Regions from separate parts of the Microbacterium sp. IEGM 1404 genome, predicted to be linked through region 2. Evidence: predicted binding sites of a transcription regulator. Region 2 holds the regulator's gene; each other region holds the start of a gene.
What was found. Region 2 encodes HspR, which represses chaperone genes until heat shock. Its sites were predicted from a motif close to AAGTTGAGTCNNNNNGACTCAACTT; they were not measured.
Positions count from the first base shown of each region.

Region 1: QM517_RS01335 (ATP-dependent Clp protease ATP-binding subunit) is a predicted target of HspR. The motif match lies at 1,277-1,301, and genes of this name have one in related genera.
Region 3: QM517_RS06310 (Hsp20/alpha crystallin family protein) is a predicted target of HspR. The motif match lies at 1,305-1,329, and genes of this name have one in related genera.

Region 1 is NZ_JASHKP010000001.1:265,888-269,158, forward strand. It holds gene QM517_RS01325 (EI24 domain-containing protein) at 1-318, opposite strand, end outside; gene QM517_RS01330 (hypothetical protein) at 376-1,209, shown strand; gene QM517_RS01335 (ATP-dependent Clp protease ATP-binding subunit) at 1,317-3,271, shown strand, end outside.
Region 2 is NZ_JASHKP010000002.1:912,057-915,327, reverse strand. It holds gene grpE (nucleotide exchange factor GrpE) at 1-44, shown strand, start outside; gene QM517_RS09955 (DnaJ C-terminal domain-containing protein) at 53-1,045, shown strand; gene QM517_RS09950 (heat shock protein transcriptional repressor HspR) at 1,113-1,556, shown strand; gene QM517_RS09945 (alpha/beta fold hydrolase) at 1,749-2,585, shown strand; gene QM517_RS09940 (helix-turn-helix domain-containing protein) at 2,730-3,271, shown strand, end outside.
Region 3 is NZ_JASHKP010000002.1:132,501-135,771, forward strand. It holds gene QM517_RS06305 (HNH endonuclease signature motif containing protein) at 1-1,087, opposite strand, end outside; gene QM517_RS06310 (Hsp20/alpha crystallin family protein) at 1,381-1,833, shown strand; gene QM517_RS06315 (iron-containing redox enzyme family protein) at 2,009-2,992, shown strand; gene QM517_RS06320 (CDGSH iron-sulfur domain-containing protein) at 2,989-3,189, shown strand.

The DNA of each region.
Region 1 (3,271 bases), on a different contig from region 2:
GCGGTCGTAGAACGGCTCGCCGACCGCGAGGGTGACGGCGGTGAACGACACGATCGCGAGGAAGGCGGCCGCCCCGAACGAGGCGACCACGATCGCGGTGCGCAGGACCGTGGCCCACAGCGGGTCCCAGGTATTCGCGAACGGGGTCCAGTCGTCGACGACGTCGCCGAGGAGGACGCCCCAGCCGACGAGCGCCGCGGCGAAGAGGAGCCCGACGAGGAAGCCCGGGATCAGGCCGAGCGCCATCGCGCCGGGGGAGCGGCGCCACTGGCCGAGGCCGCGGAGGAGCATCCGGGCGCCCTGGAGGAACTCGCGCATCCGGGCATTCTCGCAGAGGTCCCGGGGAACGTCGGAGGCCGCTGCCAAGATGTGCGCATGCGCATCCGCACCACTTCGACGCAGCGCACCTACCGGTACGTGCGCCTGACGATCCTCGCGGCGACGCTGCTGTTGGCCGTCGCGATCACGGTGGAGGAGATCACGGGCGGGTCGTTGCCGTCGCTCAGCGCGGCGTACTACACCCCGGCGGGACCGATGTTCGTGGCGGGGCTCTTCGTGGTGGCGGCGGCGTTCGTCGCGCTCTCAGGGCACAGTGTCGAACAGGGGCTGCTGGACGTCGCCGCGGTCCTGGCGCTCGTGATCGCGGTCGTCCCCACGACCGTGGCGGCCGAGGCGTGTGGGGAGGCCGTGCGGTGCGTCCCGCCCGCGGTCCTCCCCGCCGTGCTCAACAACGGCGTGAGCGTGGCATCCGTGGTTCTGGTCGGGGTGGCCGCGGGTGTGGTGCTGTCGATCGTGCAGGGGACGATCTCGCGCGGGGTCGCCCTCACCGCGGCGGCGGTGGGGGTCGTGGTCCTGGGGCTCGGGACGTGGGCGTTCGTCGCACCCGGAGCGTTCCTCCTCTTCGCGCACAACACCGCCGCGGTGGGCTTCTTCCTGCTCATCGGCGCGGTGGCCGCGATCGCGGCGTGGCGGCCGCAACGCGCGCCGGAGCGCTTCCGCCCCGCGTACGCGGCGGTGGCGCTCGGCATCCTGATCGCACTCGTCGGGCTCGCGGCGACGCTCGTGCGGGCGATCGGGGGAGGGGATGTCACGCGTCCCGTGCCCTGGGTGTTCCTGGGGGAGTCGCTGGCGCTCGTGCTGTTCGCGGTCTTCTGGTTGCTTCAGACCGTGGAGCTGTGGAACGAGCCGGATCCGCGGCTTCGCGCCTAGGGAGCGCGAGCCGGGAATATCCTCGGAGCCCCTCCGTTGAACTTGATACGCAGCCACTCAAGTAAGAAACTTGAGTCGACTCCACTCACGTATCACAGGAGACGGAATTGCCCGAAGATGTCACCCCCGGCGCCGGGGACAACGGCGCCCAGTCGTTCGACGAGTTCCTCGCGCGCTACCTCGCCGGTGAGCGGGCGCGCGCCGAGCGTTCGATCGACCTCAGTCGGTTCCTGAGCGCCCGCACGCAAGAGGCGCTCCAGGACGCCGGTCGCTACGCGCTCGCCCGCGGTCAGCACGAGCTCGACGCTCTGCACGTCCTGCACGTGCTCGTCGGGCAGTCGCCCGCGCGCGAAGCCGTCGCTCGACTCGGTGCCGACCCCGCCGCGATCGCCCGCGCCGCCGAGAGCCGTCTGCCGGCCGCCGGTCCCGCCGCCGACGTCGACGGCGCCGTCGTGGCGGGATCGGTCCAGCGCGCGCTGTTCCACGCCTTCCAGGTGGCCCGGGCCGCGGGATCCACGTACGTCGACCCCGACCACCTCTTCTTCGCGCTCGTCCTCGCGCAGGACGCCCCCGCCGGGCAGATCCTGGCGCAGGCCGGCGTCACCGCCGAAGCCCTGACCCAGGGCGTGCGCGAGACCGTCGTCGGCGGCGAGCAGACCGCGGCGCCGGAGGAGACGGCATCCACGACCCCCAACCTCGACCGCTTCGGCACCGACCTCACCGCGCTCGCCGCGTCGGGGCGCCTCGACCCGGTCATCGGACGCGCCGACGAGATCGAGCAGACCATCGAGATCCTCAGCCGCCGCACGAAGAACAACCCCGTGCTGATCGGTGAGGCCGGCGTCGGCAAGACCGCCGTCGTCGAGGGGCTCGCCCGTGCCATCGTCGCCGGAGAGGTGCCTGAGCAGCTCCGCGAGACGCGCGTGGTCTCGATCGACCTGGCCGCGATGCTCGCCGGTGCCCGCTACCGCGGCGACTTCGAAGAGCGTCTGACGCAGACGATGGACGAGATCGCTGCGCAGTCCGGCGCTCTCGTCGTCTTCATCGACGAGGTCCACACGATCGTGGGCGCCGGAGCCGGGGGAGAGGGCGCGATGGATGCCGGGAACATCCTGAAGCCGCGCCTGGCGCGCGGCGAGCTCCACCTCATCGGTGCCACGACCCTGAAGGAGTACCGCACGATCGAGAAGGACCCCGCCCTCGAACGGCGCCTCCAGCCCGTGCGCGTCGGCGAGCCGTCGATCACGGATGCCGTCGAGATCCTGCGGGGTCTGCGCTCCGCGTACGAGGAGCACCACGCCGTGACGTACACGGACGCGGCCCTCCGCGCCGCGGTCGAGCTCGGCGACCGCTACCTGCCCGACCGCGTGCTGCCCGACAAGGCCATCGATCTCATCGACCAGGCCGGTGCCCGGCTGCGCCTGCGCCTCGGCGTCACCGTCGACACCACCGCACTGGTGGAGCGTCTGGCGACCCTCGAGGCCGACAAGAACGCCGCCGTCTCGGCCGAGCACTACGAGGAGGCCTCGCGCATCCGCGACGAGATCGCCGCCGTGCAGGAGCGGTTGGCGTCCGCGACGTCCGCCCCGCGCCCCGACGCGGTGGTCGACGAGCCCGATATCGCCGCGGTGATCAGCCGGTCGACCGGCATCCCGGTTTCGCGTCTGACCGCCGGTGAGCGCGGACGTCTCGCCGAGCTCGAGACCGAGCTGCACGCCCGAGTGATCGGACAGGATGCCGCGGTCACCGCGGTCGCCAAGGCCGTGCGCCGCAACCGCACCGGGATGGGCGACGAGAACCGACCGGTCGGGTCGTTCCTGTTCCTCGGACCCACCGGTGTCGGCAAGACCGAACTGGCGAAGGCCCTGGCCGGCTCGCTGTTCGACGACGACGCAGCGGTCATCCGTTTCGACATGAGCGAGTTCGGCGAGCGCCACACCGTGTCGCGCCTCATCGGTGCCCCTCCGGGATACGTCGGCTACGACGAGGCCGGACAGCTCACCGAGCGCGTGCGCCGGAACCCGTACTCCGTCGTGCTGTTCGACGAGATCGAGAAGGCCCA
Region 2 (3,271 bases):
AGCTGCGACCGGCCAAGGTCGTCGTCGCCGTGCCGGTCGAGTAGGAGGACACATGGCGAGTCAGGACTGGTTCGACAAGGACTTCTACAAGGTCCTCGGTGTCGACAAGGGCGTGAGCGCTGCCGATCTGAAGAAGACGTACCGCAAGCTCGCGCGCCAGTACCACCCCGACTCGAACCCGGGTGATGCCAAGGCCGAGGCGAAGTTCAAGGAGATCAGCGAGGCCTACGCGGTGCTCAACGACCCCGAGCAGCGCGAGGAGTACGACCAGATCCGGGCCATGGGCTCGGGGGCGCGCTTCTCGGCACCCGGGGCCGGCGGGGGCGGCGGTTTCGACGACGTCTTCAGCCGATTCGGGCAGCAGCGCGGAGGCGCGTCCGCTCCCGGCGGCGGCTTCGAGGACTTCTTCTCCATGTTCGACCAGCAGGGCGGCGGCTTCGGCTCCGGCCGGTTCGGTCAGACCACGGGTGGCTACCGCGGCTTCGGCGGACCGCAGCGCGGAGCCGACGTCACCGCCCGGACGACGCTGGACTTCGTCACCGCCGCCAAGGGCGAGACGATCACCCTGCAGGGCGAGGACGGTGTCCCGTTCAAGGTGAAGATCCCCGCGGGGGTCGCCGACGGCCAGAAGATCCGACTGCGCGGTCGCGGCCGTCCGTCTCCGGACGGCGGCGAGAACGGCGACATCGTCGTGACGGTCGCGGTCCGGCCCCACCCGGTGTTCTCGCGCGAGGGGCTCAACCTGCGGCTGACGGTCCCCGTGACCTTCACCGAGGCGGCCCTCGGCGCCACGATCGAGGTGCCCACCCTCGGGGGCGAGCCCGTGCGGCTGCGTGTCGCACCGGGCACCCCCTCCGGGCGCGTCCTGCGGGTCAAGGGGCGCGGCATCCATTCGTCCAAGGGCACCGGCGACCTGCTCGCCGAAGTCCAGGTGGCCGTTCCGCAGCACCTCAGCGACGAAGCCCGCGAGGCCCTCGAGCGCTTCCACGCGCTCGAACCGAAAGAGAATCCCCGCGCCGACCTGATGGCCAAGGCGCGTCAGTGACGCCGTGCTCCTGGCATCCGCCACAATCGGATGCCAGGAGCACGCGATCCACGAGAGAGGAGAGGCCGTGTCCGACAAGGAACTCGATGAGGATGCGCCGATCTTCGCGATCGCCGTGGCCGCCGAGCTGTCGAACATGCACCCGCAGACGCTGCGGCAGTACGACCGGCTCGGCCTGGTCGTGCCCGCCCGCACGCAGGGCGGATCGCGGCGGTACTCCAGCCGCCACGTGCAGCAGTTGCGCGAGGTCGCGCGCCTGTCGAGCGAGGGGATGAGCCTCCCCGCGATCGCGCGTCTGCTGGCGCTCGAGGAGCGGGTGCACGAACTCGCGCGGCGCGTCACCGACCTGGAGCGTCAGCTGATGGCCGAGCGCCAGTCGCGTCCGGGCGCCCGGGTCTTCGCCGCGGGGGCCACGGGTTCGGTGGTGACGCTGCGCCACGGGGCGCGCGTGCGGCGGGCGACCGACGTGGTGCTGTGGCGCCCGGGCGGGTTGCTCGACGACGAGGACTGACGGCCGGCGCGCCGGGACGCGCTGAGGGTGCGCGGCGACGCGTGACCCGCGTCTCGCCGCCGGTCGGACGATTCTCGGACGATTGTCGGATGCCGGTTCCCCCATCCGCTCCTACAGTGAGGCGTGTTCACCGGCGACGCCCCGGAACACACCCCCGGAGGGCGCTCGTCGAACATCCGAGCGGAGGCTGACATGCCATTTGTGACCACGACCGACGGCGCCGAGATCTTCTATAAGGACTGGGGCAGCACCGACGCCCAGCCCATCGTCTTCCACCACGGATGGCCGCTGTCGTCCGACGACTGGGACGCCCAGCTGCTGTACTTCCTCGACAAGGGCTACCGCGTCATCGCCAGCGACCGCCGCGGTCACGGCCGCTCGTCGCAGATCGGCACCGGCCACGACATGGACCACTACGCCAGCGACGTCAGCGCCGTCGTCGAGCACCTCGACCTGCACAACGCCATCCACATCGGTCACTCGACCGGTGGCGGCCAGGTCGCCCGCTACGTCGCGCAGTACGGTCAGCCGCAGGGTCGCGTCGCCAAGGCCGTGCTCGTCGCCGCCGTGCCGCCGATCATGCTGCAGAGCGACACCAACCCCGAGGGCACCCCGCTGTCGGTGTTCGACGGGTTCCGCGAGGCGCTCGCCGCCAACCGTGCGGAGTTCTTCGAGGCCGTGGCATCCGGCCCCTTCTACGGCTTCAACCGCGAGGGCGTCACCCCCTCGCAGCCCGTCATCGACAACTGGTGGCGTCAGGGCATGACCGGCAGCGCGCAGGCGCACTACCTCGGCATCAAGGCGTTCTCCGAGACCGACCAGACCGAAGACCTCAAGGCCATCACGGTCCCGGTGCTGGTGCTCCAGGGCGACGACGACCAGGTCGTGCCGTACAAGGCCGCCGCGCTTCTGCAGCACGAGCTGCTGCAGAACTCGACCCTCAAGATCTACGAGGGCTACCCGCACGGCATGCTCACGACGCACGCCGACGTGATCAACCCCGACATCCTGGCGTTCATCCAGGAGTGATCGGTCCTCCGCATCCGACGGCGCGCTCCCACCCGGGGCGCGCCGTCGTCGTTCCACCGTGGGTCTCAGAGGGCCACGCGCGTCGCGGCGGGCGTCCGTACCGTGGGCCGTACCCACCCCGGACCGCACGTGAGGAGCCGCACGATGCACCCGTCGCAGATCATCGATCAGTTGTCCCACGCCCTCGCGCGACGCGTGACCCTCCGCCGCGCCGACGAGCCCGCGGATGCCGACGCCGACATCGCGTTCGGCGGTGGTGCGCTGCGCATCGGCGGGACGGCGCGCGCCGACCTCTCGCCGCGCGAGTGGGCCGTGGTCGACGCCGCGGTTCACCTGCTCGAGACGGCCTCCGGCGCGAGTCCCGCGGCGCGCCGTGACCGCGTGTTCGCGAACCTCATCGACGACGACTCGAGCGTGCGTCGCGATGCGCTGTGGGAGCTCCGTTCCCGCCGCTGGATCGACGGACGCGCCGACGGCATCGAGCTGCTCGCCGTGGTGCTCGACCCGGTACCGGAACTGGGCATCGTCGTGTTCGGGCGCCGCCTGGCGACCGTCCTCCACGGTGCCGTGCAGTTCGTCGGCGTCCACCGAGGAGCCGCGATCTTCGTGGCATCCCGCACCCTCGACCTCGACGCCCTGAACAGGACGGTGGATGCCGAGGCCGCCGCGCAGGGCATGACCGCCCG
Region 3 (3,271 bases), 780 kb from region 2:
CGCGGGTGGCCTCGGCGAGGCGCCGCGCGGTTTCCGCATCGATGGGACCGCGGCCGACGAGCTCGGCCGGAGCCGCGTTCTCCCCTCCCGGCGCGAGCATGGTCACGGCTGGCACGACGACCTGCACCCTCGCGCGGATCTTGCCGAGGGTGCCGGGTCCGTCGTCGGGTCGGGTGGGGTCGAGAGTCGGGTCGCCGGTGAGGAGCATGTCGGCGAACACGTCCGCCCGCACCTGACCCATCGTGCGCGTATCCCGCTTCGGGAGGACGGGACCGGCGACCGGGTCGCCGTCGACGGCACCGTCGCCGCTCGCCCGACCCGTCGGCGACGCGGTCCCCCCGCGGGCGACCCCGCCCGTCGAGGCCATGTCGCCGGGGGCGGCATCGCCGAGACCGTCGCCCGCCTTCGCGTCCCGCGCCGCGTCCACGATGACCCGGGCCTGCTGCGTCACCCGGTCGTGGATCGCCTCGGCGAGCACGGTCGGGAGGGTCGCGATCAGGTCCGACATGCCCTCCGCCGCCGGGACCACGCGGACGCACCGCAACTCGCGCGCGGCCCGGTGGCGCTCGGTCACCGTCCGCGGATGCAACCTCTGCGCGGCCACGGCGAGCCGGCTCTTCAACCGGCCCGGACTGGACGCCTCCCCGGCGAGGGACACGGCCTCGGCATCGAAGTCCGCCCTCCGTTCCGCCGGCAGCCCCGCGCCGGCGTCCGCGATCACCCGCACATACCGCCGCGATATCGCCCCGCTCTCCCACGCCGCGACGGTTCGCGGGAACGACTCCACCAGCATCACCGCGTCGTCGATGTCGCGCTGCACCGTGCGATCCGACGCCCGGCATGCGGCCGCCACCTCGGACGCCACCTCCCGCAATGCCATCTCCGCGGCCCGCACCGACGCCCGTGTCGTCGCTGCGGCATCCAGGGCGAGTCGCCCGACCGCGGCCAAAGCCCGCACGCGCGCGACCTCCGCCGACGCGACCGCGGCCTCGGCGACGACGACGTCGGCGACCAGACCCGCCAACACCCCCACGTCGATCGCCACAACCCTCGACCCGGACGGCTCGGGCGGAACATTCGAAGACATGTACGAACGCTATTCGAAGCCCCCGACGTTCCCCCCGATCAGGCGGTGAATCTGTGCACAACCCCGAACCCCCGAGACCTGTGCAGAAGGGGCGCCACGGCGCGCGAAACCGCACCCACGACGCCGCCCTCGCCAGGCCCAGATGGGCGCGACGACCGCCACGCGACTCGCGCCAAAATCCTTGGCACTCTCCCCACGAGAGTGCTAATCTGACATCAAGTTGAGCGACAGAGACTCAACTTCAATGAACCTTCCGGATGCCGCATCCGGACCGATCGAAAAGGAGAACGACCATGGCCACCTACGACCCCTTCCGCGACCTCGACCGCCTCGCGTCGACGCTCCTCGACGCCCGCCGCGGCGGACCGCGACGCATGCCGATGGACCTGTACCGCGACGGCGACCACTACGTCCTGTCCGCCGACCTTCCGGGCGTCGACCCGGGCTCGGTCGACATCGACGTCGACGGTCAGCTGCTCACGATCCGCGCCGAGCGCACCCTCGCCGCGGGCGACGACGTCAAGTGGATCACGCGCGAGCGCGAGACCGCGTCGTTCGTCCGACAGCTGAACCTCGGCCAGGGCATCGACACCGAGCGCATCAGCGCCGCCTACCGCAATGGAGTGCTCTCGGTCACGATCCCCGTGAGCGAGAAGGCGAAGCCGCGGCGGATCGCGGTGTCCACCGACGACGCCGGCGACGTGATCGAGGCTCACGAGAGCACCCCGCAGCCGATCGAGCAGTGAGCACCCCGGAGGGGGCGGCCGATGGGTCGCCCCCTCCGCCCGTGTCAAGGCCCTCGGCGATCCGGAGCGGCGCCCGCAGAGTGCTCCGGTGTCCGCGACCCTCTCCCCCCACGATCCGCCGGCCGCCATCGACGCCGACGACGCCCCCACCCTTCCCTTCACTCCGCGCGGCCCGGTGAGCGCTGCCGTCCTGCACCACCTCGGCGTGGGCGCGGCGACGAACCACACGGTCCTCGCCGATGCGGCCGTCGCCGCGTCGGCCGACGTCGAGACCGACGACGACCTCCAGCTCGCCCTCTTCGCGCTGTACGCCTCGGCCTACGGGTCGGTCCCGGCGTTCGACCCGGAGCTCGAGTGGGAGCCGTCGCTCATCGCCACCCGCGGCGTCATCGAGCGGGCATTCGAGACCGCGCTGCGCGCGCGCATCCTCCCACCCGAACTCCCGGCGGCGACCGCGGATGCCGTGGCCCGCGCACTCTTCACCCTGACCGCCGCCGACGGCGGTCCAAGCCTCTCGCGCCACCTCGCGAAGAAGGCGACCCTCGACCAGGCACACGAGTTCCTCGTGCACCGCTCGGTCTACACGCTGCGGGAGGCCGACCCGCACTCCTGGGCGATCCCGCGCCTGACCGGACGCCCGAAAGCCGCGCTGGTGGAGATCCAGTCCGACGAGTACGGCGGCGGCGACCCCGAGCGCGTCCACGCCGAGCTCTTCGCCCGTGCCGTGCGCGCGGCCGGACTCTCCGACGCCTATGGCGCCTACGTCGACGACGTGCCCGCCGTGACCCTGGCATCCCACAATGCGATGTCGATGTTCGGCCTCAACCGGCGCCTCCTCGGCGCGATCGTCGGACACCTCGCGGCGTTCGAGATGACGTCCTCGATCCCGAACCGCCTGTACGCCGAGGGATTGCGGCGACTGGGCTTCGATGACGACGTGTGCGGCTACTTCGACGAGCACGTCGAAGCCGACGCGGTGCACGAGCAGATCGCGGCCCGCGACCTCGCCGGCACCCTCGCCGAGGACCGCCCCGATCTGCTCCCCGACATCCTTTTCGGCGCTGCCGCCTGCCTGAGCGTCGATGGTCGCGTGGGCGAGCACCTGCTCGATGCCTGGGGGCGTGGCGCGTCCTCGCTGCGCCCCGAGGACGCCCGGTGACCGCCGAGCGTCCGCGCATCACGGCCTATCCCGACGGCCCTCTGCTCGTGCGCGGAGACGTGGACCTGCGTCACGCCGACGGCGCCCCGATCGAGAAGCGCCGGCGCACGGTGGCGCTGTGCCGGTGCGGCCTGTCCAGGATCAAGCCGTTCTGCGACGGGACGCACAAGCCCGCCGGGTTCCGCACCGACGACTGACCCATCCGTCGCGGACGGTCCGCGCGACCCGGCATCCTGAGCCCGATCGCCCACCCCGGAGTCGTTTCCGCCGACGGGGATG